One region of the Acidovorax sp. LjRoot74 genome, then DNA from elsewhere that is predicted to be linked to it. Evidence: riboswitches for the same ligand, from Rfam matches in the RefSeq annotation. Region 1 holds a riboswitch; the other holds the start of a gene.
What was found. A riboswitch is a leader RNA that binds a small molecule or an ion and turns the genes downstream of it on or off. The one in region 1 is predicted to bind glycine.

Region 1 (14,984 bases):
CCTGCCCCGGCTGTTGCGCTACCCGATGGTCAGCCGCGTGCATTTTCTGGAATGCGCAGGCAACTCGGCAGCCAATGCGCTGTCGCCCACAGCGTTGGACCAGACCCTGGGCGAACTCGCAGGCGAGGTGTCGTGCTCAGAATGGACGGGAGTGCCGCTGGCGTACCTGCTGAACGAGGCGGGGCTGAAGGACAGCGCCCGCTGGGTGGTGGCTGAGGGGGCCGATGGCGGATCGCACAGCCGAAGCCTTCCGCTCAAAGCGCTGCTGAAGCATGGCATGGTGGCGCTGTACCAGAACGGTGAGCGGCTGCGGCCCTCGCAGGGCTACCCCATGCGCCTGTTCATGCCCGGCTGGGAAGGCAACGTCAACATCAAATGGCTGCACCGGCTGGAGGTGACCGACGCGCCGGCCTACACCAAGGACGAATCGGGCCTGTACACCCAGGTACTGGCCGACGGTCGCATCGAACGCTTTGCCTTCCACATGGACGTGAAATCCGTCATCACCCACCCCTCGGGCCAGCAGACGATGCCCGAAACCCAGGGCTTCTACGAGATCGCCGGGTTGGCCTGGTCCGGCTACGGCCGCATTGCCCGGGTGGATGTGTCGGTGGACGGCGGCCGCACCTGGACGGCAGCGCAGCTGCATGGGCCTGTGCTGGACCGCGCGTTCACGCGCTTCACGCTGCCCTGGAAGTGGAATGGACGCCGTGCCGACCTGTTGAGCCGGGCCACCGATGAGCATGGTCGCACGCAGCCGCTGCGCAGCGAGTGGAAGCGGCGCTACGCCATGCATTCCTTCAACCACTACAACGCGATGCAGGCCTGGCGCGTGCAGGCCGATGGGCGCGTGGAGAACCTGTATGCGTGAGCGCCTGTTCCATCACCGCCTTTTCACGAGGATGGCCACCTTGCGGTGGGGCGGAGGGATGTTCGCCGCGGCCGGACTGCTGCTGTACGCCGGGGTCGCCAGCCAGGCGCAGACGCAACCCGCGCCCAGCATGGCACCTGCGGCCCCGCCGGCCGTCATTGGTCTGGCGCAGCCACTGTCTTCCGAGGAGGTTGCGCGCTACTCCATCACCATCTTTCCCGATGGTCGCAATTTGCCGCCGGGCCAAGGCAGCGCGGCACAGGGCGCGCAGCTCTACGCGCGGCACTGCGCGGCGTGCCACGGCGCGCAGGGCATGGAGGGGCCGGCCTCCCGCCTCGTGGGGTCGGATGGCTTCATCGCCTGGAACGACCTGTTGCGGCCTTTGCGTGTGCGCCAGTACCCTTTGCAGGTGCTGTCGGTGGGGGCGATGTGGCCGTATGCCACCACGGTGTTCGACTACGTTCGCCGGGGTATGCCGATGCATGCGCCCAAGAGCCTGACCGATGACGAGGTATATGCCGTGACCGCGCATCTGCTGCATTTGAATGGGCTGGTCAGCGCCAGTGCGGTAATGAACAAGGAAAGCCTGCCCCAGGTGGTGATGCCGGGGCGGGACCGCACGGTCAGCGCCTGGCCGCTGGGGCGGTGAACGGCGGTTTCATCCGCCGCGTGCTGCATCCAGCATGCCCAGCCGGGCTCGGATGCGGGAGAGCGACACCGGCGAGATGCCCAGGTAGCTGGCCACATGGTGCTGGGGCAACTGGCTGGCCAACTCTGCGTGCGAAGCCAGGAACGCCTGGTAGCGCGTCTCTGGCGGATGGCTGAGCAGTTCGGCCTCGCGCCGGGCGTGCGACTGGAAGACGTAGCCCAGGGCTTCTTGCAGCGGGGGGGCGATGTACGGAAAGGCTCCCATCCAGTCCTGCAAGGTGGAATAGTCCAACTCCACTGCGTCCACGGGCGCCAGTGCCTCAATGGCGTAGGGGCTGCGTAGCGCGAGCGGCGGCAGGCTGCCCGCCACCCATTTGCCCGCGCCGTGGAACGAGCGGTTGCGCTCGGTACCTTGTTCGTTCAGGTAGAACAGCCGCACCACGCCGCTGCGCAGGTGCCAGCAGTGTGTGCTGGTTTCTCCGGCACGCTGCAGCAGCGCACCGGCGCTGAACTGGCGGCGGGGCAGCGCTTGCCACAGTGCAGCCAGACCGGGCTCCGTCTGGACGAGCGCCTCCAGCGCGGGCGGTTCGCAGACGTTGCAGACGCTGGGCGAGGCGGTCACAGCGCTGCGCCCCGTCAGGCGTAGTCCGACACCGGGATGCAACTGCAGCTCAGGTTGCGGTCGCCCCACACGTTGTCCACGCGGCCCACGGGCGACCAATACTTGGCCTGGCGCAGGGCTGCCACGGGGTAGGCAGCCGCTTCGCGGCTGTAGGGGCGGGCCCATTCGCCGGTGAGAAGGTTCTCCGCCGTGTGGGGCGCGTTCTTCAGCGGGTTGTTGTCCTGCGGCAGCTTGCCCGCTTCGATCTGGCGGATCTCTTCGCGGATGGCAATCATGGCGTCGATGAAACGGTCGATCTCGAACAGCGTTTCGCTCTCGGTGGGCTCCACCATCAGCGTGTTGGGCACCGGGAAGCTCAGCGTAGGCGCGTGGAAGCCGTAGTCGATGAGGCGCTTGGCCACGTCCTCGGCCATCACGCCGCTGGTGTCCTTCAAGCCGCGCAAGTCCAGGATGCACTCGTGCGCCACATGGCCGTTCTCGCTCGCGTACAGCGTGGGGTAGTGGTCCTTGAGGCGCGCGCTGATGTAGTTGGCGCTGAGGATGGCGGTTTCGGTGGCCGCTTGCAGGCCGTCGGCGCCCATCATGCGGATGTACATCCAGCTGATGGGCAGCACGGCGGCGTTGCCCAGGGGGGCGGCGCTCACGGGGCCCACCTTGCCGTTGGTAGGGCTCTTCGGCTGGTCATCCTGGCCAGGCAAACCGGGCAGGAAGGGCACGAGGTCCGCGACCACACACACCGGGCCCACGCCGGGGCCGCCACCGCCGTGGGGGATGCAGAAGGTCTTGTGCAGGTTCAGGTGGCTCACGTCGCCGCCAAACTCGCCGGGGGCGGCCACACCCACCAGGGCGTTCATGTTGGCGCCGTCCACATACACGCGGCCGCCGTGGCTGTGCACCAGGGCGCACAGTTCCTTCACCTGGGTCTCGAACACGCCGTGCGTGCTGGGGTAGGTGATCATCACGCAGGCGATGTTGCCGCTGTGCTGCTCGCACTTGGCCTGCAGATCGGCCAGGTCCACGTTGCCGCTGGCGTCGCAGGCCGTCACCACCACCTGCATGCCCACCATCTGTGCGCTGGCGGGGTTGGTGCCGTGCGCGCTGCTGGGGATCAGGCAGATGTTGCGGTGGCCTTCGCCACGCGACTCGTGATACGCCTTGATGGCCAGCAGGCCCGCGTATTCGCCCTGGCTGCCCGCGTTGGGTTGCAGGCTGATGCCCGCATAGCCCGTGGCCTCGCACAGCCAGGCGCGCAGTTGCTCGTCCAGCTCCTTGTAGCCCTGCTGCTGGTCGGCCGGGGCAAAGGGGTGCATGTGGGCAAACTCCGGCCAGGTGATGGGGATCATCTCGCTGGTGGCGTTGAGCTTCATGGTGCACGAGCCCAGCGGGATCATGCTGCGGTCCAGCGCCAGGTCCTTGTCGGACAGCTGGCGGATGTATCGCAGCATGCCGGTTTCGCTGTGGTGGGTATTGAACACCGGGTGCGTGAGGTACTGGCTGGTGCGGCGCAGCGCGGTGGGGATCAGGGGCTCGATGCCGTTCTCAAACGCGTCAAACGTGGGCAACGCCTGGCCGTCCTTGGCAAAGATCTTCCACAGCAGCTCGATGTCAGCACGGGTGGTGGTCTCGTCGAGCGAGATGCACAGGTAGTTTTCGAAGTAAATACGCAGGTTTGCGCCTGACTGTATTGCCTTTGCAGCTATTGATTTTGTAGCGTTATCGGTTTTCAGCACCAGCGTGTCGAACGTGGCTTGTTCGCGCACGGGGGCGCCCAGTTGTTGCAGCCCCAGGGCCAGGATGGCGGTGTAGCTGGCCACGCGCTGGGCAATGCGCGCAAGGCCCTCGGGGCCGTGGTAGACGGCGTACATGCTGGCGATCACGGCGGGCAGCACCTGGGCCGTGCAGATATTGGAGGTGGCTTTTTCGCGGCGGATGTGCTGTTCGCGCGTCTGCAGCGCCAGGCGGTAGGCGGGCTTGCCGTGCACGTCCACGCTCACGCCCACCAGGCGGCCAGGCAGGCTGCGCTTGTATTCGTCGCGGCAGGCCATGAAGGCCGCGTGCGGGCCGCCCGCGCCCATGGGCATGCCAAAACGCTGGGTGGTGCCCACCACAATGTCTGCGCCTTGTTCGCCGGGCGGGGTGATGAGCGTGAGGGCCAGCAGGTCGGCCGCCACGATGAAGGCGGCCTGCTTGGCGTGGGCTTTTTCCACGTCGGCGCGCAGGTCGTCAATGCGCCCGCTGGTGGCGGGGTATTGGGCCAGCACGGCAAAGTAGTCACCCGCCAGCAGGCTGTTCCATTCTTCGGCCGAATTGGCCAGGCGCACTTCCAGGCCCAGGGGCTTGGCGCGTGTCTGGATCACTTCAATGGTCTGCGGGTGCGCGTCGCCCGCCACCACAAACACGTTGCTCTTGCTCTTGACCGAGCGTTTGGCCAGGGTCATGGCTTCGGCAGCGGCGGTGGCCTCGTCCAGCATCGATGCATTGGCAATCGGCATGCCGGTCAGGTCGCACACCATGGTCTGGAAGTTGACCAGCGCTTCCATGCGGCCCTGCGAGATTTCGGCCTGGTAGGGCGTGTAGGCGGTGTACCAGGCGGGGTTCTCCAGGATGTTGCGCAGGATGACGCCCGGCGTGTGTGTGCCGTAGTAGCCCTGGCCGATGAAGCTCTTGAGCACCTTGTTCTTGCCCGCGATGGCCTTGAGCTCGGCCAGTGCCGATGCCTCAGTGGTGGCTGCTGGCAAGTCCATGGCGCGGCTGCGTGCGATGGAGCGCGGCACGATGGAGTCGATGAGCGCGCGGCGCGAGGCCTCGCCGATCACGGACAGCATGTGGGCTTCGTCCGCTGCGTCGATGCCGATGTGGCGGGGCAGGAATTCAGCGGCGTTTTCCAGCGCGGACAACGGCAAGAAGGTGGGCAGGGCGGCAGTCATGGCGGGCGTTCGAGGTGCTATGAAAAAAGAGCTGCTGGCGCTTTTTAGCTATCGGTTTCAGAGGTTTTTTATCTGAAACCTAATGGAATCAAGCGCTGGCAGCTATGGTTTTTGAAACCAGAGATGAATGGGCCAAGCGCCTTCAGGCGTTGGCCGCAAATGCGCTGTAGGCGGTTTCGTCCATCAGGGCGTCGAGCTGGGCGACATCGGCCAGCTTGACCTTGAAGAACCAGCCAGCGTTCAGCGGGTCGCTGTTGGCCAGCGAGGGGTCGGCGCGCAGGGCTTCGTTCACTTCGACGATCTCGCCGGTGACGGGCATGTAGACATCGGCAGCAGCCTTCACGGACTCGACCACACCCGCCACGTCACCTTGGTTGAACGTGGCACCGACCTCGGGCAGGTCCACAAACACCACATCGCCCAGCGCATCCTGTGCGTGCACGGTGATGCCCACCACGGCAGCGGCCGTGTCGGCGGTGTTGATCCATTCGTGTTCTTTGGAAAATTTGACGGTCATGGGGAAGCTCCTCAAGCAAGGGGATAAATAAAGGAATCAGCAATGTAGCGGGCGCGGGCCGCGTTGGTGTGCAGCCACCTGCGAAATCAGCCGCGAAAGTAGTTGGCGGGCGTGAAAGGCATGGCGCGCACTTCCATCGGCACGGCCTTGCCGCGCACGATGGCGTTCACGCGCGTGCCGATGGCGGCAAAGGCGGGCGCCACATAGCCCATGGCCACGGGTTCGTTCACCGTGGGGCCCAGCAGGCCACTGGTCACTTCGCCAATCTTCTGGCCATCGGTGTTTTGCAGCTCGGTGTGCTCGCGCACAGGCACACGCTCCAGCGCGACCAGACCTACGCGCTTGCGGGGCAGGGTGGCGGGGTTGTCGATCTGGGCCAGCACCTTGTCTGCGCCAGGGAAACCACCTGCGCGGGCGCCACCGGTGCGGCGCACCTTCTGGATGGCCCAGTTCAGCGCGGCTTCGGGGGGCGTGGTGGTGGTGTCGATGTCGTTGCCATACAGGCACAGGCCGGCTTCCAGGCGCAGCGAGTTGCGGGCGCCCAGGCCGATGGGCTTGACCTCGGGCTGGGCCAGCAGGGCGCGGGCGAGCGTCTCGGCCTGCGCGGCGGGCACGGAGATTTCGAAGCCGTCTTCGCCGGTGTAGCCGCTGCGGGTCACAAAGCAGTCGCAGCCCGCGATGCTGAACGCGCCACCGGTCATGAACACCAGCTTTTCCACGCCGGGCGCAAGGCGGGCGAGGGCGGTGACGGCCTGTGGGCCCTGCAGGGCAAGCAGGGCGTGGTCGGGCATGGGCGCCACGGTGCAGCGCTGGCCGATGCGGGCCTCTATATGGGCAATGTCGCCCACCTTGCAGGCGCCGTTCACGATGACGAACAGCGTGGGTTCACCATTCACCACGCCCTGGTTGAAGAACATCAAATCGTCGATGACCGTGCCTTCGTCGGTCAGCAGCAGGCCGTAGCGCTGCTTGCCCACGGGCAGGTCGATCACGTCCACGGGCATCAGGGTCTCAAACGCCGCAGCGGCATCGGCACCGATGAGCTTGAGCTGGCCCATGTGCGACACGTCAAACAGGCCCGCAGCGGTGCGGGTGTGTACATGCTCGGCCATCAGGCCTGCGGGGTACTGCACGGGCATGGAGTAGCCGGCAAAAGGCACCATTCGGGCGCCTAGCTCAATGTGCAGGGCGTTCAGGGGCGTGGTGAGCAGGGGGGCGGTGGCGGACATGGCGGAACTCCGGGGCAAATGGGGGCCGCAGCCACCAAGGTGACTACGGGATTTGCCCTGCTGTCCGCTTTACCTGAGAGATTCACCGCAACGCCCTGGCTGGCCGTGCGGTTTGCTCCTTCGGTGGATGGCCTGCACACAGTTTCTTTTCTGTGGGGCCACCTCTCTCCAGCAAGGGAACGCCCGCATCACTGCGGGCGGTTGCCAGTCCTTTTGCCTGAGCGTTCGGCTGCTGCCTGCGCCTTCGGCGGTGCTGCACGCCCGGTTGGGTGGGCGGAGCACTCTCTCCTGACGGGCGGGATTCTAACGCCTACTTGGCATAGACCAGGTCGCGCAAGGCCAGAGAAATCGATGGCACATAGGTGATGACCAGCAGGCACACCAGGATCACACCCACAAAAGGCAGTAAGTGTTTGATGATCCGGTCCAACGAAATCTTGGCCACCGTGCAGGCCGCAAACAGGTTCACGCCAAAGGGCGGCGTGATCATGCCCAAGGCCAGATTCACCACCATGATCAGCCCGAAGTGCACCGGGTCGATGCCGAAGTGCATGGCCACGGGCGCCAGGATGGGGGCCAGCACGATGATGGCGGCGCTGGTCTCAATGAACATGCCGATCACGAACAGCGCCGCGTTCACGCCCAGCAGGAACAGGGCGGGGGATTGCAACACCGCCTCCAGCCAGCGGCCGATGGCATCGGGCACCCCGGCGCGGGTGATGAGGAACGCAAACAGCCCCGCATTGGCGATGATGAACATGATCACCGCCGACGAGATGGCCGATTTGCGCAGGATGGCGTACAGGTCTTTGAGCTTGATCTCGCGGTAGATCACCACGCCCACGATCAGCGCATAGAACACGGCCACGGCCGATGCCTCGGTGGGGGTGAACACACCGCCATAGATGCCGCCCAGGATGATGACGGGCATCAGCAGCGCCCAGCCCGCCTGCAGCGTGGCCTTGCCAAAGGACAGGCGGCCATCGCCATCGTTCTTGCCCCAGCCCTTGTACTTGCAGTACGCCCATACGAAGAGCATCAGTGCACCGCTGATCAGCAGGCCCGGGCCAAAGCCCGCAATGAACAGCTCGCCAATCGACACCTCGGCACTCACGCCATACAGAATCATCGGGATGGAGGGCGGGATGATCACGCCCAGCTCGGCACTGGTGGCCTGCAGCGCGGCTGCGTAGCTGGTGGGGTAGCCATGCTTGATGAGCGCCGGAATCAGGATGGCGCCAATCGCAAACGTGGTGGCCACCGATGAGCCGGACACCGCCGCAAAGATCATGCAGGTCAGCACGCAGGTCATGGGCAGGCCCCCCTGCACGCCCCCCACAATGCTCTTGGCAAATTCCACCAGGCGGCGCGAGATGCCGCCGGTCTCCATCAGGTTGCCCGCGAGGATGAAGAAGGGGATGGCCGCCAGCGGAAACTTGTTGATCGAGGCGAACATCTCCTTCACCGAGATCAGCATATTGGCGTTGGACGCCTGGATGCCGAGGATGGATGCAAGACCAATCGATACAGCCACCGAGATGGTGAGCGCGAAGCACAGCACCATCGTGGAAATCATCACGGCGCTCATTGGGCGGTCTCCAGTTCCATGCGCAAGGGGTCGATCAGGTTGCCGATGATGCCCACGGCGCAAAAGACGCCGCCCACGGGCATGGCCAGGTAGGCCCAGAACATCGAGACCGACTCCAGCCCGGCCATGCTTTGCACGCCGCCGCGCTGGGCGTAGTCCCAGCCGTACCAGATGACAATCCCGATCAGCGCCAGCGCTGCCAGCGCCACCACCCAGTCCAGCACCCGCCGCATGGCAGGGCGGCTCCAGCGGTACAGCACGTCCACGCTCACCATTGCCCCCTGGCGGAAGGCTGCGGGGATGGCGAGGAACACCATCCAGATCAGGCTGAAACGGATCAGCACTTCAGTCCATTCGGCGGGCTGTTCCAGCACAAAGCGCATGAGGATCTGGAACATGCCCAGCGAGGCAGACAGGGCCAGCATGGTGCAGGCCCCTAGCATGGCGATGAAGGTGGTCCATCGCTCAAAAGTGAGAAAAGCATTTTTCATGGGGCGGCGCCGACCATGGGCAGTTGTTGAATCGACAGGTAGGACAACACGGTAGGAACGCAGGAAGGAAACACGGGGTAAGAATAAAAACGCCCGATAGCGCAATGGCTACGGGCGTTGGTTGCTACTACAAAGATAGTAGCGCGCGCATCACTTGACGTCGCGGATCTTGTCGAGCGTGGCCTTGCCGAACTGCTTTTCGAACTCGGCATTCACGGGGGCCAGGGCCGCCACAAACTTGGACTTGTCGGGGTTGTCCACCACCGTCATGCCCTTGGCACGCAGGTCAGCCACACCCTTGGCGTCGTCCTCGTCCACGCGGGCGCGGTTGGCCTTGGTGCCTTCTTTGGCGGCCTCGATGAAGGCCTGCTTGTCGGCGGCCGTGAGCTTGTCGAACGAGCCCTTGTTCATCACAAAGATGGCGGGCGAGTACACGTGGCCGGTCAGCGTCAGGTGCTTTTGCACTTGGTCGAACTTGGCCGAGATGATCACGGGCAGCGGGTTCTCCTGGCCGTCCACGGTGCCTTGCTGCAGGGCGGTAAACACTTCGGGGAAGGCCATGGGCGTGGTGATGATGCCAAAGCCCTTGTAGGCAGCGATGTGCACGGGGTTTTCCATCGTGCGCATCTTCAGGCCCTTGAGGTCTTCGGGCGTGTTGACCGAGCGCTTGCTGTTGGTCATGTGGCGAAAGCCGTTTTCGGCCCATGCCAGGGCCTTGAAGCCCTTGCTGTCGAACTTGGTCAGCATCTCCTGGCCGATGGGGCCGTCCAGCACAGCACGGGCATGCGCCTTGTCGCGGAACAGGAAGGGCACGTCCAGGATCTTGGTTTCAGGCACAAAGTTGGGGATGGGCCCCGTGGAGCTGAAAGCCAGCTCTTGCGTGCCCAGCTGCACGGCTTCAATCGACTCGCGCTCGCCGCCCAGGGCACCGTTGTAGAAGGTCTGGACCTTGTAGCGGCCGCTGGTGCGCTTTTCGACTTCCTTGGCAAACGTGTCGATGGCAACCCCCTGGTGGGAATTCTGGGCCGTCGAGATGCTGATGCGCATGGTGGTTTGCGCGCCAGCGGTGGCCATAAAGCCGAGCGCGAGGCTCAGTCCAACGACGAGTTTGGTCAATTGCATGGTGTCTCCTGTTGATGGTGGGTCAGGGGGCGCGTTTGGCACCCTTGCGGAGCTGCCCCCGACCTCGCTGAAATTATGGCGGTGCAGCATGACCGCAGGCATCCGGGTTTGTGCTGGTAAGCGTGCTTATCAACTGGGCGGCAGGGCGCTTGCAGTTGCGTTGGCGACACCCCTGATGCCGGGTTGGCAGATGTTTGCACGCAGTCTGCATGGCGGCCGATGGGTGCTAGCAATGGGGGCCGGAATGCCAAGGGCCCCGTGCTGGCGGTAACCAGCCGGGGCCTTGTCAATTTGTGCACTCCGGTAAGAGCGCCTTGATGGAAGAAGTATGCGCCGCGTGGCAGAGATGAATTTGCTGAATTCGCTTGGTTTCATCTCATTCGCAGAAAAATTTTCTGTACTGGAGATTTTTTGTGAATAATCCGGCCGATGGATCGCCTCGATAGAAAAATTCTCGCCGTGCTGCAGGGCAACGCGCGCGCCAGCTTGCAAGAGATCGGCCAGGCCGTGGGTCTGAGCCCCTCGCCCTGCTGGGGCCGCATCAAAAAGATGGAAGAAGCGGGCGTGATCCAGGGCTACACGGTGCGCATCAACCCGCAGTCGCTGGACCTGGCGGACACCGTGCTGGTGCAGGTCACGCTCGACAGCCACTCGGACAACACGCTCGAAAAATTTGGCGAGACGCTGGCCAGCATCCCCGAAGTGATCGAGGCCCACCTGGTGTCGGGCGACTACGACTACCTGCTGCGCATCGTGGTGAAAGACACGCGCGACTACGAGCGCCTGTTGCGTGAGAAGCTCTACAAGATCAAAGGCATACGCCACAGCCGCTCCAGCTTTGTGCTGCGCACGCTCAAGAAGGCGGATCTGCCGCTTTTTGTCGGGTGAGTTTGAGTAAAAATGGCCGCTTCCGCGCTATGGATAAGCGCTTTAAGCTATAAAAATAGGAGCATTCTGCATTTGCCGGAATGCGCTTGGGAGCCCTTACCATGAACCTGCGATTTGTCGAAGCCTTCTATTGGGTGGCCTCCCTCAAAAGCGTGACGCGTGCGGCCGAGAAGCTGTTCCTCACGCAGTCGGCCATGTCCAGCCGCATCGCTGCACTCGAAGAGGAGCTGGGTGTGCTGCTGCTGGACCGGCGCGACAAGCACTTCAAGCTCACGGTGGCAGGGGCCCGTTTTCTGGTCTATGCCAAACGCATGCTGGAGCTGCAGCGCCAGCTCAAGGCCGAGATGGGCTCGGGCGGGCCGCTGGAGGTGTCGATCCGCCTGGGGGCCATCGAATCGGTGCTGCACTCGTGGCTCATCCCGTGGGTGGAGCAGCTGCGCAAAGACAATCCTTTGCTGGAGCTGGAGCTGACAGTGGAGACCACGCCCGTGCTGCTCGACCAGATCCGCCGGGGCACGCTGGACGCCGTGTTTGCCGCGCTGCCTGCGGCAGCCGACGGCATCCGCAGCCAGGCCGTCACGCCCATGGAGATGGTGTTTGTGGGCAACAGCAAAACGCACCGCAAGCGGCGCTACGCGCTCGAAGACTTTGCGGGGGCCGACATCCTGACCTTTCAGCGCGGCTCGCAGCCCCATGTGTCCTTGCTCGACACGTTGCGCCAGGCCCAGGTGGAGCCGCGCTGCGTGCACACCATCTCGTCCATCTCGGCCATGGTCCAGCTGGTGCAGGGCGGTTTTGGCGTGGCCACGCTGCCCCGGCTGGCGGTGCAGCGGCTGCTGGCCTTTCCGGACTTGCGGGCGCTGGCCTGCGACACGGCATTGCGCCCCCTACCCATCCACGTGAGCTACCACGAAGACCCATCCTCACCGGCGATGGAAGCTGTTGTGCGCTCGGCACTCAGCTTCATCGACGCGCAGCCGCCACTGCCCAAGGCGCGCAAAGCCCGCGCCTGAGCAATTTTTCGTGCCACCGTAGGCGCCCCTGCACCTGCGCAGTGCATGGGCGCAGCACCTGCATTGCGCATCCGCTGCAGCAACACAGAGCGATTGAAAAGCATGTCGGCCAGCACGCGCGCGTTCCACGGCCGTCAGAGGCTCTTTTTTTTCCGGGTTAACCCTTAAATTGCCACCAAGGGTTAACCCTTGGGCACCAGTCTGGTTCACTCCGCCCCAATGAAGTGCATCGAAAAAATCGATGAGCTAAGAGAAAATTTTTGAATTTGCCAGCAGGCAGTGCAGGCCAACACAATCCGCCCAACGTCATGCAATTGACATTTCTCAATGCAAGGAAACACGGTGGATTCAGTTCAAGACAAAGCGCTGGCAGTGTTTGGCGCCGAGGGAATCAACAACCCCGGCCACGTGCGCAGCGTCATCCGGCAAGGGGCCTGGTCGTCGCACACCAGTGGTCTGGCACACGGGCGGGTGCAGGGCAACCTGGTGATCCTGCCCGAGGTGCAGGCGGGTGACTTTCTGCGCTTTTGCCAGCGCAACCCCAAGCCCTGCCCAGTGTTGGCCGTGAGTGAGCCCGGCCAGGTCACGCTACCTTCGCTGGGGCAGGGCATCGACATCCGCAGCGATGTGCCCCAGTACCGCGTCTGGCGCCACGGCGAGCTGGCGCAAGAGGTGGCCGACATCACCGACCTCTGGCGCGCCGACCTCGTGACCTTTGTACTCGGCTGCTCGTTCTCGTTCGAGTCGGCGTTGCAAGAAGCCGGCATCAGCCTGCGCCACATCAACGAGGGCAAGAACGTGGCCATGTACCGCACCAACATCGCCACCGAAGCCGCCGGGCCCTTTGGCGGCGCCATGGTGGTGTCCATGCGGCCCATGCCTGCTGCCGATGTGATCCGCGCCGTGCAGGTCACTTCGCGTTTCCCCAACGTGCATGGCGCCCCGGTGCACATCGGCGACCCGGCACTCATCGGCATTGCCGACATTGCCCAACCCGACTACGGCGATGCCGTGGCGCTGCTGCCCGACGAAATCCCTGTGTTCTGGGCCTGTGGGGTCACGCCGCAGTCCGCCATCCTCAACGCCCAACCGGCGTTCTGCATCACCCACGCACCGGGTTGCATGCTGGTCACTGATCTTCTTAACCACCAACTCGCCAGCTTCTAAGCGGCTTACCCCCAGGAGTCTCACCATGAAAAAATTTGCACTGTGTATGACGGCCGCTCTCAGCGTGTGCGCGGCCCAGGCCCAGGTCAAGTGGGATCTGCCCACCGGCTACGGTGCTAACAGCTTCCAGACGCAAAACGTGCAGCAGTTCGCCACCGATGTGGACAAGCTCACGGGCGGCAAGCTCAAGATCACCTTGCACCCTGGTGGTTCGCTGTACAAGGCCAATGAGATCAAGCGTGCCGTGCAGACCGGGCAGGTGCCGTCGGCCGAGTTCATCCTTTCGGGTGCCTCCAACGAGAACCCGCTGTTTGGTGTGGATTCCATCCCCTTCCTGGCGACGAGCTACGCAGACTCCAAGCGCCTGTACCTGGCTGCAAAGCCTGCGCAAGAGAAGCTGCTGGCATCGCAGGGGGTGAAAGTGCTGTTCAGCGTGCCATGGCCCGGCCAGTCGCTGTATTCCCTCAAGCCTGTGAGCACGCCTGCAGACTTCGCAGGCACCAAGATGCGCGCCTATAACCCGGCCACCACACGCATCGCGCAGCTGCTCAAGGCCCAGCCCGTCACGATCCAGCTGTCCGAACTGGGCCAGGCCCTGGCTACCAACACCGTGCAGAACTTCTTGACGTCGAGCGCCAGCGGCGTGGAGTCCAAGCTGTATGAGCAGGTCAAGTATTTCTACCCCGTCAGCGCCTGGTTGCCGCGCAACGCCACGGTGGTCAACCAGAAGGCCTTTGATGCGCTCGACAAGCCCTTGCAGGACGCTGTGCTGAAGGCTGCGGCCGATGCCGAGGCGCGCGGCTGGGCCACCAGCGAGCGGGTGGACAAGGAGTTCATCAAGGAGCTGACTGCCAAAGGCATGACGGTGGCCGAGCCCAGCGACGGCATCAAGAAGGAGCTGGCCAGCATTGGTGAATCGATGACGGCTGACTGGGTGAAGTCGGCCGGTGCCGAGGGCCAGGCCATCATCGACGCCTACCGCAAGAAGTAAGCGCCGCGCTCCAGGCCCCGCCAGGGGGCCGGGCAGCACCTGAGTGCGTGCTGCCCCGTTTCCAGCCACTCCCTTTTCATTTTTCAAGCGTTACCGGAGTACGCCATGGACAAACTCGTCCGAAATTTCTACAGGCTGCTGATGCTGCTGTCCGGCATCTCCATGCTGGCCGCGTTCGCCGCCGTCACGCTGGGCGTGTTTGCCCGTGAAGTCATCCACCTGAACATCGACGGGCTTGATGCGTACGCAGGCTACGCCATCGCCGCTGCGCTGTTCTTCGCCTTGCCCAGCACGCTGCAAAACGGCGACCACATCCGCGTGACGCTGGTGCTGGACCGCCTGCCAGCGCGCCTGCGCTCGGCCTTCGAATGGTTCTGCCTGAGTGCGGCGCTCGTGCTCACGCTCTACATCGCCTGGTATGCCGTGCGCTCGGTCTGGATCTCGTACATCACGCACGACATCTCGCCCGCAGCCGACGCCTCGCCGCTGTGGATCCCGCAGATCAGCATGGCCATGGGCTGCATCGGCTTTGCGCTGTCGTTTGCCCATGCCCTTGTCCTGCGCTTTCAGGGTGTGGCCTTCATGGCCGTGTCCGAATCGGCGCGTTCCGAATAAACCGAACCCGGAGACACCATCATGGACGTCATCATCGCGTTGGGCCTGATCGTGGTGCTGTTCGCAGTGCTCGGCTCGGGCCTGTGGATCGGCCTGTCACTGCTGGCAGTGGCCCTGGTCGGCATGGAGCTTTTTACCAACCGCCCCGTGGGCGACAGCATGATGCTGACCATCTGGGGATCTACCTCCAGCTGGACGCTCACGGCCTTGCCGCTGTTCCTGTGGATGGGCGAGATCCTGTTCCGCAGCAAGCTGTCGAGCAGCATGTTCAAGGGCCTGGCCCCGTGGCTGGAGC
Region 2 (14,984 bases), 2.0 Mb from region 1:
GCCGCCATTTGCTGGCCGGAAGCGCTGCCGCCCTGGGCGCGCTGGGCCTGGCCGGATGGACGGGCACCGCCCGGGCCCAGCAGGCGACCGCTGCCGCTGTCAAGCCGCTGCCCGCCTATGCAGGCTGGAAGACACCAGACGCCCTCATCGTGCACAGCACCAGCACGCTGGAGACGCGGCGCTCTGCATTCGGCACCAGCGTCATCACGCCCTCCAACCAGCTGTATGTGCGCAACAACCTGCCCGCACCCGATGCCGCCATCCTCGACAACCGCGATGGCTGGACCGTGGCGATCGAAGGGGTCAAGAACCCGCGCAGCCTGACACTGGCCGAACTCAAGACCCTGGGCGTGGAAACCGTGGCCACCGTGCTGCAGTGCTCGGGCAACGGCCGGGGCTTTTTCCCCAGCAAGCCCAGCGGCACACCCTGGTCGGTGGGTGCTGCGGGCTGTGTGGTCTGGAGTGGCGTGCCGCTGCGCAATGTGGTGGCGGCTCTGGGCGGGCTGGCCGACGGCGCGGCCTACCTGACCGGCACGGGCGGCGAGAAACTGCCCGAGGGCGTGGACCCGCTCACCGTGCTGGTAGAGCGCTCGGTGCCCGTGAAGGCGATGGACGATGCGCTGCTGGCCTGGGAGATGAACGGCGAGCCGCTGTCGCTGGCCCATGGCGGCCCGCTGCGGCTGGTGGTGCCCGGTTACCAGGGCGTGAACAACATCAAGTACGTCAAGCGCGTGGCCTTTGGCAGCGCGCAGTCGCAGGCACGCATCATGTCGCACGGCTACCGCATGTCGCCGCCCGGCAGCAAGGCCAGCCCCGACCAGCCTTCGGTCTGGGAGATGGGGGTGAAGTCCTGGATCAACGGCCCGCTGCCCGACAAGGGCGCACTCAAGCCCGGCCAGGTGCAGGTGCATGGCGTGGCATTTGGTGGCACACGCGGCATCAAGGGCGTGGAGGTGTCGGTTGATGGTGGCAAGACCTGGCAGGCGGCCAAGCTCATCGGCCCCGACCTGGGCCCGTTTGCCTGGCGACAGTTTGCGCTGCCCGTGCGCCTGGAGGCGGGCAGCCATGTGCTGGCCAGCCGCGCCACCGACACGGCGGGCAATGTGCAGGCCGAGCAGCGCGAGGAAAACCTGGGCGGCTACAACAACGCCAGCTGGCGCGACCACGCTGTCACCGTGACCGTCGCCTGACATGGGTAGATTGAACCGAGCACGCCGCCTTGCCGTGGCGGCGTGGGCCGCTGGCGCCTGTGCGGCGGCTGGGGCTGCCGACCCCGCCGAACTGGCACGCGGCAAGGAGCTGTTCACCAAGATCCAGCCTGCCTGCGCCGTGTGTCACACACTGCAGGCCGCCGGTGCCGAGGGCCAGGTGGGCCCGGTGCTGGACGAGCTGAAACCCGACGCAGGCCGCGTGCTGCGCGCGCTCAAGGCGGGCATCGGCGTGATGCCGTCCTATGCCGAGCGCATGAGCGAGAAGGACATGCAGGCTGTGGCTCAGTTCGTGGCGCATGCCACGGGCGCGGCCAAGTAGGCGCAGCCTTTCGCAGCGGTTGCAGCAGCGCTGCCTCGCTGCAACCGCATGCAGCTTCAGGCCGCCGTGCGCGACGGCACCAGCGCCGCCCCGGCTGCGCGCCCCTGCAAGCCCTGGAACGCAAAGTCCACCTCGGGCACCCGGCCGCTCACGATGTCGGCCAGCGCCTTGCCCGAGCCGCAGGCGTGCGTCCAGCCCAGCGTGCCGTGGCCGGTGTTGAGGAACAGGTTGCCCACCTTCGTCTTGCCGATCAGTGGCACATTGCTGGGCGTGGCAGGGCGCAGGCCGCTCCAGAACTGCGCCTGGGTGGTGTCGCCTGCGCCGGGGAAGAGCTGCTCCACACGCCGCACGATGGCCTCGCAGCGCACCTGGTTCAGGTGGCGGTCATAGCCGTTCAGCTCCGCCGTGCCCGCAATGCGCAGGCGGTCGCCGCCGCGTTCGCTGGTGTAGCGAGAGAACACGAGCTTGAACTCATCGTCCGTCAGGCTCACCTGGTGCGCCTTGGACGCGTCCTTCACCGGCATGGTCACCGAGTAGCCCTTGGCCGGGTAGATGGGCAGCTGGATGCCCAGCGGCTGCGCCAGCAGCGGGCTGAACGAGCCCATGGCCAGCACAAACGCATCGCCGCGCACACGCTCGAAGCGGCCTTCGGCGTTGGTCACTTCCACATGGTCGATGCGGCCACCTGCCTCGCGCAAGGCGGTGATGTGGTGGCCCATGCGGAACCGCACGCCCGCCGCCTCGCACAGCTTGGCCAACTCGCGCGTGAACTGGTTGGCGTCGCCGGATTCATCTTCGGCCGTGAACGTGGCGCCGGCCAGCTGCGGGCGGATATGGGCCAGGGCAGGCTCGATGCGCACGGCCTCGTCGGCGCTGATGACCTGGCGCTCGCAGCCCAGCGCGCGCATCTGCTCGGCAGGGGCCAGGGCGCCGTCAAATTCTTTTTGATCGGTATAGAAGTGCAGGATGCCCTGCGTGCGCTGGTCGTACTGGAGGCCGGTGGCCGCGCGCAGCTGCTGCAGCGTGTCGCGGCTGTAGGTGCCCAGGCGCACGATCTGCTCGATGTTATGGCGCGTGCGCGCTGGCGTGCAGTTGCGCAGGAAGGACAGGCCCCACAGCCACTGCCGCATGTCGGCGCGCAGGCGAAACAGCAATGGCGCGTCCTCTTTGCCCAGCCACTGCAGCACCTTGAGCGGCGCACTGGGATTGGCCCAGGGCTCGGCGTGGCTCACCGAGATCTGGCCGCCGTTGGCAAAGCTGGTCTCGGCGCCGGGCGTGCCCTGGCGGTCGATGACGGTCACCTCGTGACCCAGTTGCGAAAGGAAATAAGCCGAAGTCACGCCGAGCAAGCCGGCGCCGAGAACGATCACGCGCATTTTTGAAGCCTTTTAAGGGGTCTGCGCCTGATGGGTGTGCGGTAGCAGCTACTAAATCAATAGCAAGCAGCTGGCGCATATCCGCCAGGCTGCCGCTCCCCCTGTCCTTGGTACCTGAGAGATTCACCGCCATCCCACCCGGGCTGCGGTTTGCTCCTTCGGTGCGCCACCACGCTGCGGACAGGTGGTGGCGGCTCTCCAGACGGCTTTGAAAAATGGTGCAGTACGGGACCTGAGCGTGTATGGGAGTTTGCGCCTTCGGTGCACAGCGGGCGTTGCCGCCGTGCTCTCCTGCGGGGGCCATTCTAGGAGCGCCCGGCGCGCAGAAAACGGCTTCTGCGCGCTAATGGACCGCAATCGTTGCTGATGCTGGCGCCTTAGAACGTGTTTACGATCTTTTCGGGGCCGCGTTGGGGCGCAATCGGGATGAGTGGATGCTTCGGATGCGCCGCATGGGCTCGTGCCCATGCAAGCAGTCGAGGCTTCCAATCGCCCGATTTCGCCCCAACCCTTCGGGCAAGTGCCTTGCCGGGCCGTCTGCGGCGTTGCGGCGCTGGTGGATAGCCGGGCTATCCACTGCGCACCGCGCCTTGCATCCCATCCCGGCAAGGTACTTGCGCGGCCCTGCAAAGATCGTAAACACGTTCTTAGGGCCCGGTGGCCGGTAGCCATAATTTGCCAACATCCCTGACCCTGGAGCCGCCCCATGCCCGATACCGCCTTTGATCCACAGACCAGTGCCGCCGTGCTCACCATGGCCCGCCAGGGGCGCACGCCCCGCCCGTTCGACCTGCCCACGGCACTGCGCCCGCAGAACGCCGCCCAGGCTTATGCCGTGCAGGACGCAGTGGTGCGCGAGCGCGGCGAAGTCGCGGGCTGGAAGGTGGGCGCGGCATCGCCCGATGCGCTGCCCGCGCGCGCGGCGCTCACCCGCGATTCGGTGTGGGTGGCGCAGACCCCGCACGCCGGGGAGGCCGCAGTCCACCTGCCCGCCGCCGGTTTTGCGGTGCTGGGGGTGGAGGCGGAACTGGTCTACGAACTGGGCACCGACCTGCTCCCGCGCGCAACGCCCTACAGCGCAGCTGAGGTGCGCGCGGCCCTGGTGTCGGTGCGGGCCGCCATCGAAGTGTGCGACACGCGTTTTGCCGCCTGGGCCCGACAGGGCGAATGGAGCCGCCTGGCCGACCAGGCCTGCCATGGCGCCCTGGTGGTGGGCACAGGCACGGCCGATGTGGCGGCGGTGCAGCCGCTGGCGCAGGGTGTGGATCTGTGGGTGAACGAGTCGGTGGCCGTGCAGCACACCCGCTGGGGCAACCCGGCGGGCGACCCGCTGCTGCTGCTGGCCTGGCTGGCCAACGAAGGCGCGCACAGCCTGGGCGGGCTGCGCGCGGGCCAGTGGGTGACGACGGGCTCGTGCACCGGCACTGTGCTGGTGGCGCCGGGCACCCGGGTGGTGGCGGACTTCCCGGGCCTGGGCCGGGCAGAGCTGGTGTTTGACTGACCTGCCTGCCGGTCAGCACAGCCCTCGGCCCGGTGCCTGCCCGTCAGCGGCGATACGGGTTGTCGGGGCTGCGGTCGTGGCGGTTGGACACGCCATCGCCATCGCGGTCACGGTCGTGGCGGTTGGGAACACCGTCACCGTCGCGGTCCCAGCCGCCGGGCTGCATATTCCAGCGGCCGCCATGTTCCACCCAGCGCGGCTCGCGGTAGTGATAGCCCGGGCGGGCCTTCACCCAGTGGCCTTGTAGCCAGACATGGCGGTGGCCGCGCCACTCCCAGTGGCCAGGCACCCAGACCATGCCCCGGCGTGGGTGGGGCGCGGCTTCGTAGCGGGGGGGCGGGGGCGCCTGGTACTGCACCACCACTGGCGCAGGGCCGTGGTAGCGGGGCGCGTCCGTGCCGATGACAACGGTGGCGCTGGTGTGCTGCGCGTGCGCCGCCGTGGCGGCACCCAGCGTCAGCAGGGCGATGGATACAGCGGCGAGTGCATTGCGGGCCATGGTGAACTCCTCAAAATGATTCCTGTCGGAACCGGAGCCTTCATGCTGCGGGCTCTGCGTCAAGCCGGTGTAGTCGAATTGCGAAGTGTTGTGAAGTTGTGTTTCCTGGGGCGGAGGCGCATAGGAGGAGTGTGATTTTTTTCACGCTCGCGGTGGGGCTCATCGCCACCAGATCACCACGGCCAGCAGCATCAGCGCCACCCAGGCGGGGTGGCGCCCCTCGGTGGCAAAGAACACCAGCAGCCCGCAGGCCAGCGTGGCGCCCGCCGCCACATCGGCCACCCAGGCGCCCAGGCCCGCGTCCACAGGCACCGTGCCCAGGCGCCACAGCAGCGCGCTGAAAGCCCAGCCCAGCACTGTCACCAGGTGCCAGCTGCCCCAGAGGATGCGAACATGCCCCTCGCGCAGCACGGGCTGGCCGCCCGTGGGCACCACGCCACGCAGGCGCAGCGAGCGGAACACCAGGATTTCTCCGAGCACGGAATGGGCGGCGCCCACCAGGGCCAGGCCCAGGGCGGCAAGGACCAGCGATGTATTCATGTTTTTTCTCCTCCCGGTGTCTATCTTGTTCGTGAAGGGGGCGGTCAAGGGTTGGCGCCGGTGGGTGTGAGCCAATGTGCTCCCCGGGTGTGCACCCGTGCGCCCAGCTGCGTGAGCAGGTGCATCAGGCCCATCCACATGCGCTCGAACGCGGGCATCTCACTGGGCACCTGCTGCAGGTGGCGGCCCAGCATGCGCTGGTCTGCGGGGGGCGTCAGCGGCGGTGGGGTCTTGGTGCCAAAGTCGAACACGGCTTGTGTGAATGGCTCAATCTGCCAGGCCTGCATCACGGCCAGGGCCGGGGCCAGGTCGGTGCGGTAGGTGGGCAGGCTCACATCGGCCCCGGCCAGGCCCAGGGCCTGGTAGGCCTGCAGCACCAGCGCATGGAGCTCTGGGTCGTCCGCTGGCCGTAGCAGTGCCGACCAGGCCTGCGTGACCTGCGCGCGAAACCCGGTGGACAGGCTGCGCGTGCAGCCAAAGTCCAGCACGCCCACCGTGCCATCGGGCGCAAACAGAAAGTTGCCCGGGTGCGGGTCGGCATGCACCCGGCCCAGCACAAAGATGCAGTGCATGAACCAGTCCCACAGGTGCTGCCCGGCCTGGTCGCGCTGCGCCTGCGTGGGCTGGGTGGCCAGCCAGGCCTGCAGCGGCTGGCCGGGCACAAACTGCTGCGTGAGCACCTGGGCGCGGGTGTGCGACAGGATGGGCCGGGCCATCACCACCCCCGGCTGCGCGGCGTGCTGGGCAAACCATTGCAGCTGTTCGGCCTCTTGCAGGTAGTCCACCTCGCGCAGCAGGGTGGCCTCGATCTCGGTCATTACGCTGTCCATCACCGCGTCGGTGGGCAGGGGCAGGTCGGTGTGGGCCAGGGCGCGCAGCGCGGTGCGCATGAGCTGCATGTCGTTGGCAATGGTGGCGGCGATGCCGGGGTACTGCACCTTGACGGCCACCGTGCCGTGGCCTGCGAGCTGCGCGCGGTGCACCTGGCCCAGGCTGGCGGCGGCAAACGCGGTGGGCTCGAAATGGTCGAACAGCGCCTCGGGCTCCTGCCCGAAGGCCTGGCGGAACACGCGGCCCACCAGCGCGCGGTTGAGCGGCGGGGCCTGGTGGTGGGCGCGCGCCAGCTCGCGCCGCACGCCCTCAGGCAGCAGCTGCGGGTGCATGCTGAGCAGCTGCGACACCTTGAGCGCCGAGCCCCGCAGCTGCCCCAGTGCGCCAAACAGGATGCGGCCCAGCGCGGCCTCGTGCTCGGCCTGTGCCTGGGCGGAGCGCTTGCGCGTGCGATGCCCCAGTTCGGCCATGCCGATGCGCGCCGCTGCCAGCCCGGTGATGGCGCTGCGGGCCAGCTTGCCGGTGCGCGGGGCCTCAGCCTTGGCCATGTTCTGCCAGGCGCTGTGCCGTGCCGCGTTCAATCACGCGGTGGATGGGCGTGATCACCGCCATGTACGCATGGCCCAGCGTGTTGTGGATGTGCACCACCGTGCTCAGCACCACCCGGGGCGCGGCGCCGGGGGCGGCGGGCTGTTTGCAGATGGACACCTGCACGTCCAGGTGCTTGTCGTCCTGGCCCATCACCACCTCGGTGTCGCTCAGGTGGCGGATGCGGAAGATGCCGACACGGTCGCCCACGCGGTAGCTGCGGGCGTCGCGCAGCGGGCGGCCACTGGCGGGCGGGTGGCCGTCGTGCAGCTGGCCCAGGTCTTTCAGGCCCACCAGGCGCACGGCCTTGTTGCGCACGAACATGAGGGCGCGCGTCCATGCCGGGGTGCGGGCCGCCACGTCCAGCCACGACTGCAGGGCCGAGCGCGCGGGGTGCCGGTCGGCCACTTCGTAGGCGTCAAAAAAATCGGCCCCGGGCAGGGTGGCGTGGATGGCCGTGCCGGGCGGCACCTGGGTGGCGCGCACGGTGGTGGGGGCGGCGGTGGCAGTGGGCGGGGTCATGGGGCGCTCTTCTTCTTGCGGGGCGTGGCGGGCTTCGTTGCGGCCGGGGCGCTGGGTGCGCGTTTGGCGCGGCGTGGTGGCGCCGCCGGGGGCTCAGGGCTGCGCTGGGCGGGGGATGCGTGTGGCGGGGCACTGCCCAGCGTCTGCCGCGCCAGTTGCAGCATGCCCAGCAGGCCGCTGCCGTGCTGGGCCATGCGCGCCATCTGGCTGCGCAGCACAAAGCCGCCCAGCTGCGCCACGCGGTTGACCAGGCCCACGCGCAGCGCCTGCACCAGCACACCGAGCGACAGGTCCACCAGCTGCGTGGTGTCGGCGAATTCGTCGGAGGTGTCGGCCAGCCAATAGCTCACCACGCCCGCGAGGTAGTCGGTGTAGAGGCTGCCCGCCAGGCCCTTGAAGTCGCAGGGCTCGATCTCGCCGCTGGCCTCGGCGGCTTCCAGAAAACCGGCCACCGCGTCGCGCAGGCCCTGGCGCGCCGCCAGGGGTTCGGCCAGCATCGACAGCGGCGAGCGCCGCGCCAGGCTGCGCACCTGGGCCACAAATTCGCGGTCGGCCAGCAGGCGCTCCAGCACCGCGTCGGTCAGGCGCTGCAGCTTTTCCTGCAGGCTGTAGCCGCCAAACCCCGGGGTCTTCAGCGTGTCGGCCAGCGCCTGTTGGACGGTGTCGTCCAGGTAGCCGACCACGATGCGGTCTTTGGTGGGGAAGTATTTGTAGATCGTCGCATCGCCAATGCCTGCAGCGCGCGCGATGTCCTTCATCGTCGTGCCATCGAAGCCTTGGCGGGTCATGAGGTCCACCGCGCTGGCCACGATCTGGCGGCGCGTGGCGTCTTGTTGCTGGCGGGTGGTTTTCATTTAACTATCTTTAAATTAACAAAATTTGTTATTTAAAGAATAGTAAATTTCTTTTGTTGCGTCAACTGGTGCGTGCAGGCCCGGCGTGCGCCCACTGCGCCGCACGCGGCATGCGAGGGGGGCTGGGCTCAGTCCTCGGGCACGAAGATCTGTTCGATGGACCGCTGCAGCACCTGGGCGATCTTGAAGGCCAGGGGCAGACTGGGGTCGTACTTGCCCGCTTCGATGGAGTGCACCGTCTGGCGGCTCACGCCCAGTGCATCGGCCAGCGCCTGCTGGGTCATGCCGCGGTCCTGCCGCAGGGCTTTGAGGTGGTTGCGCATGGTGCGGCCTTACGCGGGTGCCAGGCCGTCGGCCACGAGCTGCTCCACATGCTCGCCGAGCGTGTCGAGGGCGGGCCTGTACGCCACCCCGAGTTCGGTGCGGCTGCGCGTGGTGTCGAACTGCATCGGGTGCCCGACGTTGTGGCGCACATACCGGCGTGCCATGCCAGCTGCGGGCGCGATGAGCCACATCAGCCACTTGGGCACTTCCTTGGTGGGCAGCCTGGCGCTGCGGGCGGGGTGGCTCTGGCGCAGGCGCTGTGCGATTTCCAGCAGGCGCAGGCTCTCGCCCACGACGATGTAGCGGCCCGAAGCGCCCGGCAGCAGCGCGGCACTGACGTGGGCCTGGGCGACGTCGCGCACGTCCACCGTGCCCAGCCACAGCTCTGGCACGCCCTGGCGGAAGGAGCCGTCCAAAAACTGGCGCAGCAGCTGCACGCTGGTGGCATCGTCGCGCTGCGACAGCGATGGCCCGAAGATGGCGCCCGGGTGCACGCTCACCATTGACCAGCGCTGCTGCCGTCCTTGCATGTCCCACGCCAGCGCCTCGGCGCGGGTCTTGGACAGCGCGTAGGCATTGCTCTGCGCGGTGGACGTGCGGTTCACGTCTGTTTCGGCCAGCGCTTGTCCGGGCCGGGCCTGCAGCTCGACGCTGTCCCCGTACATCGCCACGATGCTGCTGGTGACGACCACGCGCTGCACGCTGGCCGTGCGGTTGACGGCCTCCAGCACATGGCGCGTGCCCTCCACGGCGGGGGCGATCAGCTCGCGCTCTGGGTCGGCCGAGGTGCCCAGCCGGTAGGGCGACGCGGTGTGCACCACGGCGCTACAGCCTTCCAAGGCCGCGTCGAACCCCTGGGCCTTCAACAGATCGGCCTCGAAGAGCACGAGCCGGCCGGGATGCTCCGCCGACAGCCGCTGCAGGTGCGCCAGCTTGCGGCCGTCCTGCAGGCTGCGCACCGTGCCGTGCACGGTATGGCCTTGTTCGAGCAGCAGCTTCACTACCCACGATGCGAGATACCCGGCTGCGCCGGTCACGGCAACGCGCGCCATGCTCAGCTCACCCGGTGGTGGGTGATGCACAGCCCCAGGCCCCACGCGGCGACCAGCCCCGCAGCGACTGCCAGCGGATGCACCGACGGCGCCAGGCCCAGGGCCTGCAGCGCCGACACCACGAGCAAACTGGCCAGCACCAGCCCCACCGCCCATTGGCAGGCCCGGCCATGCATCTGCCGCTGCAGCTCATCAAGCCGCCGGTATCTGCGCCACCCGAGCCATGCCAGCAGCGCACATGCCCCCGCCAGCAACCCCGCCGCCCAACGCCCGGAGGCGCCCGGCAGATGCGCCAGCTCCAGGCTGGCCAAGCCCAGCAGAATGATCACCAGCAGCCCCGCCAGCACCTTGGCCAGGTAGCTGATCTGCTCTACGGGAGAAGGAAGTTCGTTCATGCGCACCGTCCTGAAAGTAAAGTTTGCTTGACAAAATTTTCGCCCGAGAGATCTGACGATGTCAAGTTTCTTTTACTTTTTGGAGGAGAGCTGCAAGTTGGAGAGGCCAATGTTCAAGACTTTTTTGCCTTCTCCGCGCATTGGTAAAGCGGTTTATGCTATCAATAAGTGAGCATTTGGCTATCTGCGCATGCTGGAGAACGCCTCGAACTCCCAGCTGCGCATGGCCAAAAGCAGCGTGTAGCCCTCGCGCTCGCGTTCGGGCAGCTTCTGGTCGGCCAAGTGCTGCTGGGCGAAGTCCTGGGCCACGCGCTGCATGCGCTCCATGAAGGCGGGGGCCAGGCTGCGGCTGATGTTGCCGTGCACCAGCAGCACGCCTTCGCCCATGCCGTCAAAGCCACCCGCAAAGTAGTCGAGCAGCGCGTGCTCGCGAAAGTAGTTCATCACCGGGCCGTGCGGGCGCCAGCGGAAGGTCTTGGCCAGCTTGAGGCGGTAGCGGTTAAGCGGCCGCAGCTCGATGATGCCGATGCGGTCGAGCTGCGCGAGGTACTTGATGCCCTCGGCCTCGGTGAGCCGGTAGGTGGCCACGACCTGCTCCAGCGTCCACTGGCTGAGCACGCAGATCGCCATCAGCAGCAGCTTCTTGTCGCCCACCACGGCCTTTTCCTGCTCCTGACTCAGCTCCTTGAGCAGCGGCTGCGCATCGGCCACACGCCGCGCCAGGTCGGCAAAGTCCAGCGCCAGCGCGCGGCAGATGGCGTCGATGCGCGACAGCGGCATGTCGCCCTTGGCCAGCATGCGCTTGACGCTGGACTCGGCCATGCCCAGCGCCTGGGCCAGGTCGGCGTAGGTCATCTGGGCGGTCTTGAGTTCTTTTTTCAGGGCGGTAACGAGGTCGGCGGTGGTGCTCATGGCTGCGGGCGTGGTGGTGGGCAGGGGCAGGCGTTGGGTATCAATTATCAATACCCAAAGTGTCTTGGGTAGCCCTTTGTGCGACTTTTATGGGGCCCGGATGCGATTGCCTGCCCACACTGCGCGGCATTCCAACCCCGCAGGATTTCCGCCGTGTCCTTGTTTTCTTCTGCTTCTCCTCTCCGCCGGGCCGAGACAGGCCTGCTGCTGGGCGCCGCCGCCTTGTTCGCCCTGGCCGTCTGGGGCCCGGTGCTGCCTGCCAGCGAGCACCAGCATGCATTTGCCGACCAGCGTGCGTGGCTGGGGATTCCCTGTGCGCTCGATGTGCTGAGCAATCTGCCCTTTGCCCTGGCGGGCGTGTGGGGGCTGGTGGCGTTGCGCCGGGCGGTGGGCCTGGATGTGGCCTCGCGGTGGCTGGCCGGGCTGTTTTTTGCGGGGCTGCTGTGCACGGCCGCAGGATCGATGCTGTACCACGCACAGCCCGGCGACGCGGGCCTGCTGTGGGACCGGCTGGGCATGGTGCTGCCGTTTGCAGGCCTGCTGGGGCTGGCGGCGGCCAGCCGCGTGAGTGGACGCGCCGGTGGGGCCGCCGCTGGCACGGTGCTGGTTGCCGGGACGCTGGCCGTGGGCTGGTGGGCCCACACCGGCAATCTGATGCCCTGGGCCGTGGTGCAGCTGGGCGGCATGCTGGTGGTGCTGGCCCTGGCGTGCCTGCCCCGGCGCGATGGCGCGCTGGCCGTGCATCTGGGCGCGGTCATTGGCTTGTATGCCGTGGCCAAGCTGTTCGAGGCGGCGGACCACGCGGTGTTTGACGCCACCTACCAGGCGGTGTCGGGCCACAGCCTCAAGCACCTGTTTGCCGCAGGCGCAGCCTGGCCCGTTCTGACGGCCTTGGCGGCGCTGCACTCCCCCACGGCGCCGGGCGGGCCGCAGGTCACGTTGTTTGTGCAGAATGGCGCCCACGCCGTGGGTGTCGCCCGCAGTTCACGTGTGTGAAGTGCGGGCGCGGAAAATTCCAACAAGCCAACCCATCGGAAACGAGGAGAAACGCATGCATCCCGAAACCCCGTCCACCAGCCTGGCGCCAGCGCCCACGCACGAGGACCCGAACCAGTTTGCCCTGCTGCGCCAGCGGCGGTTTGCGCCGTTCTTCTGGACGCAGTTCTCCGGTGCGGCCAACGACAACCTGTTCAAGTTTGCGTTCACCGTGATGGTGACCTACCAGCTCAGTGTGGACTGGCTGCCGCCTGCGATGGCGGGGCTGGTGATTGGTGCGCTGTTCATCCTGCCGTTCCTGCTGTTCTCGGCCACCTCGGGCCAGCTCACCGACAAGTACGACAAGACGAAGATGATCCGCTTCGTGAAGAACATGGAGATCGCCATCATGCTGGTGGCGGCCGTGGGCTTCATCGGCGGCAACATCCCCATCCTGCTGCTGTGCACCTTCCTCATGGGGGTGCACTCCACGCTGTTCGGCCCGGTCAAGTTTGCCTACATGCCCCAGGTGCTCAGCGAGCGCGAACTCACCGGCGGCAACGGCATGGTCGAGATGGGGACCTTTGTCGCCATCCTGCTGGGCAATGTGGCGGGGGGGCTGCTGGTGGCTATTCCCGGCATCGGCCACACCACGGTGGCGGTGGCCTGCGTGGTGGCGGCACTCGTCGGGCGCGCGGTGGCGCATTTCATCCCCTCGGTGCCCGCCACCGACCCGGGCCTGACCATCAACTGGAACCCCTTCACCGAAACCTGGCGCAACCTCAAGCTGGCGCACGGCAACATCGTGGTGTTCCGCTCGCTGCTGGGCATCAGCTGGATGTGGTTCTTTGGCGCGGTGTTTCTGAGCCAGTTCCCCAGCCTCGCCAAGAACGTGCTGCATGGCAACGAGCAGGTGGCGTCGCTGCTGCTGGTGGTGTTCTCGATCGGCATCGGCATCGGTTCGCTGCTGTGCGAGGTGCTGTCGCGCCGCCATGTCGAGATCGGGCTGGTGCCGCTGGGCGCCATTGGCATGAGCGTGTTCTCCATCGACCTGTACTTTGCCTCGCGCAGCCTGCCTGCGTCCGAGATCATGGGCCTGGGCGCCTTCATGGCCCAGGGCGCCCACTGGCGCGTGATGCTGGACCTGGCCCTGCTCAGCCTGTTTGCGGGCCTGTACAGCGTGCCCATGTACGCGCTGATCCAGATGCGCAGCCAGCCCACGCACCGCGCCCGCATCATCGCGGCCAACAACATCCTCAACGCGCTGTTCATGATCGGCAGCTCGCTCATTGCCGGTGCCTTGCTGGGCGCGGGCTTCACGGTGCCGCAGATCTTTTTGTTCACCGGCATTGCCAATGCGGTGGTGGCGTTCTACATCTTCATGCTGGTGCCTGAGTACCTGCTGCGTTTTGTGGCCTGGGTGTCGTCGCGGTTTGTGTACCGCTTCAAGGTGCAGGGCGACGAGAATCTGCCTTCGGCGGGCGCGGCCATCCTGGCCTGCAACCATGTGAGTTTTGTGGATGCCGTGCTGCTCATGGCCGCGAGCCCACGCCCCATTTACTTTGTGATGGACCACCGCATCTTCCGCGTGCCTGTGCTGGGCTGGCTGTTCCGCCTGGCCAAGGCCATCCCGATTGCGCCCTACAAGGAAGACCCGAAGACCTACGAAGCCGCCTTTGAGCGCGCAGCCCAGGTGCTGCGTGAGGGCGATCTGCTCGCCATCTTCCCCGAGGGCGGCATCACCAAGGACGGGCAGCTGCAGGAGTTCAAGGGCGGCATCATGAAGATCATCGAGCGCGCCCGCGCCGAGGGCATCGAGGCGCCCGTGATCCCCATGGCGCTGACCAACCTGTGGGGCTCGTACTTCAGCCGCATTGAAAAAGGCGGCGCGATGGTGCGGCCGTTCCGCCGGGGCTTCTATAGCCGCGTGGGGCTGAATGTGGGCTCGGCCGTGGCACCGACCGAGGTGCAGCCCACGCTGCTGCGCGAGCGGGTGCAGAAGCTGCTGGTGGCCTGAGGGCCGCGAGCGCGAGCAACCGGCCCGGGAGGGCTCAGTCCGCCCGGATCTGCGCGCGCTGTGCAATGGCGCGCATGCGTGGCAACTCGTCTTCGATCTGCGCGAGCACGGCATCCCCGCTGGCATACGCTGGCTCCAGCCCTGCGGCAATAAGCTTGTTGCGGATCTCGGGGGCTGCCAGGGTGTCGGCCAGAGCCTTGTGCAGCTTGGCCTTGGCCTCTGGGGGCAGGCCCCGTGGTGCGACCACGGCCAGCCACGAATCGGCCGAGAACCCGGGGAAGCCACTTTCTGCCACCGTAGGCACGTCGGGCAGCTGCGTGGCCCGCGTGGCGCCCGTGACCGCAATGGCCTTGATCTTGCCTGCCTTGAGCTGCGGCAAGGCGGCCGCCACGGTGTCGATGGTGAACGGGATCTGCCCGCCCATCAGGTCGGCCATGGCAGGGGCGCTGCCCCGGTAGGGCACATGCATCAGCTTGATGCCGGTCGCCGACCAGGCCAGCTCGGCCGCAAAGTGCCCTGTGGTGCCGTTGCCGAACGAGCCGTACGAGAACTTGTCGGGCGTGCGCTGCACGGCGGCGATCAGCTGCCGGAGGTTGTTCACCGGCACATCGCGGTGGGCCAGCAGAATCAGCGGCACACGGGCAACCAGGCCCACGGGTTCGTAGCTTTTGATGGGGTCGTAGGGCAGCTTGGCGTTCAACGCAGGGTTCACGGTGAAGGTCGAGCCGGAGCTGATCAACAGCGTGTAGCCATCGGCAGGCGCATTGGCCACATAGGCCGCGCCCACCACGGTGCCCGCACCCGCCTTGTTTTCCACCACGATGGGCTGGCCGAGCTGGTCACCCAGCTTCTTGCTGATGGTGCGGCCCACGATGTCCACGGCGCCCCCGGGCGGGAAGGGCACGACGATCTGGACCGGCTTGGCGGGATAGCTTTGGGCATGCGCGAGCCCCTGCGCGCCGAGTCCCAGCCCCGCGACGGCTGCCGCCATGAGGATCACGCTACGACGTCTGGCAAGCTGCAAACACTTCATGGGGGCTCCTTGGAATCGGGAAAGCGGGCGGGCTC

Region 2: linked by a shared signal. The riboswitch ahead of ACSQ3O_RS24150 (D-amino acid dehydrogenase) and the one ahead of gcvT (glycine cleavage system aminomethyltransferase GcvT) in region 1 are both predicted to bind glycine.

Annotation. Positions count from the first base shown of each region.
Region 1 is NZ_CAXUTI020000001.1:3,098,692-3,113,675, reverse strand. Features, by position in the region: gene soxC (sulfite dehydrogenase) at 1-871, shown strand, start outside; gene ACSQ3O_RS14570 (c-type cytochrome) at 864-1,520, shown strand; gene ACSQ3O_RS14565 (Crp/Fnr family transcriptional regulator) at 1,530-2,141, opposite strand; gene gcvP (aminomethyl-transferring glycine dehydrogenase) at 2,156-5,068, opposite strand; gene gcvH (glycine cleavage system protein GcvH) at 5,211-5,585, opposite strand; gene gcvT (glycine cleavage system aminomethyltransferase GcvT) at 5,672-6,814, opposite strand; glycine riboswitch at 6,865-6,996, opposite strand; glycine riboswitch at 7,018-7,107, opposite strand; gene ACSQ3O_RS14545 (TRAP transporter large permease) at 7,125-8,402, opposite strand; gene ACSQ3O_RS14540 (TRAP transporter small permease) at 8,399-8,893, opposite strand; gene ACSQ3O_RS14535 (TRAP transporter substrate-binding protein) at 9,044-10,015, opposite strand; gene ACSQ3O_RS14530 (Lrp/AsnC family transcriptional regulator) at 10,445-10,903, shown strand; gene ACSQ3O_RS14525 (LysR family transcriptional regulator) at 11,005-11,916, shown strand; gene ACSQ3O_RS14520 (putative hydro-lyase) at 12,289-13,083, shown strand; gene ACSQ3O_RS14515 (TRAP transporter substrate-binding protein) at 13,109-14,074, shown strand; gene ACSQ3O_RS14510 (TRAP transporter small permease) at 14,180-14,689, shown strand; gene ACSQ3O_RS14505 (TRAP transporter large permease) at 14,711-14,984, shown strand, end outside.
Region 2 is NZ_CAXUTI020000001.1:5,075,871-5,090,854, reverse strand. Features, by position in the region: gene ACSQ3O_RS24160 (sulfite oxidase) at 1-1,190, shown strand, start outside; gene ACSQ3O_RS24155 (c-type cytochrome) at 1,192-1,530, shown strand; gene ACSQ3O_RS24150 (D-amino acid dehydrogenase) at 1,587-2,906, opposite strand; glycine riboswitch at 2,998-3,118, opposite strand; gene ACSQ3O_RS24145 (2-keto-4-pentenoate hydratase) at 3,613-4,407, shown strand; gene ACSQ3O_RS24140 (YXWGXW repeat-containing protein) at 4,451-4,906, opposite strand; gene ACSQ3O_RS24135 (hypothetical protein) at 5,066-5,446, opposite strand; gene ACSQ3O_RS24130 (ABC1 kinase family protein) at 5,491-6,825, opposite strand; gene ACSQ3O_RS24125 (DUF2867 domain-containing protein) at 6,812-7,387, opposite strand; gene ACSQ3O_RS24120 (TetR/AcrR family transcriptional regulator) at 7,384-8,241, opposite strand; gene ACSQ3O_RS24115 (helix-turn-helix transcriptional regulator) at 8,370-8,564, opposite strand; gene ACSQ3O_RS24110 (NAD-dependent epimerase/dehydratase family protein) at 8,574-9,617, opposite strand; gene ACSQ3O_RS24105 (hypothetical protein) at 9,620-10,012, opposite strand; gene ACSQ3O_RS24100 (helix-turn-helix domain-containing protein) at 10,193-10,924, opposite strand; gene ACSQ3O_RS24095 (hypothetical protein) at 11,078-11,920, shown strand; gene ACSQ3O_RS24090 (MFS transporter) at 11,976-13,916, shown strand; gene ACSQ3O_RS24085 (Bug family tripartite tricarboxylate transporter substrate binding protein) at 13,951-14,949, opposite strand.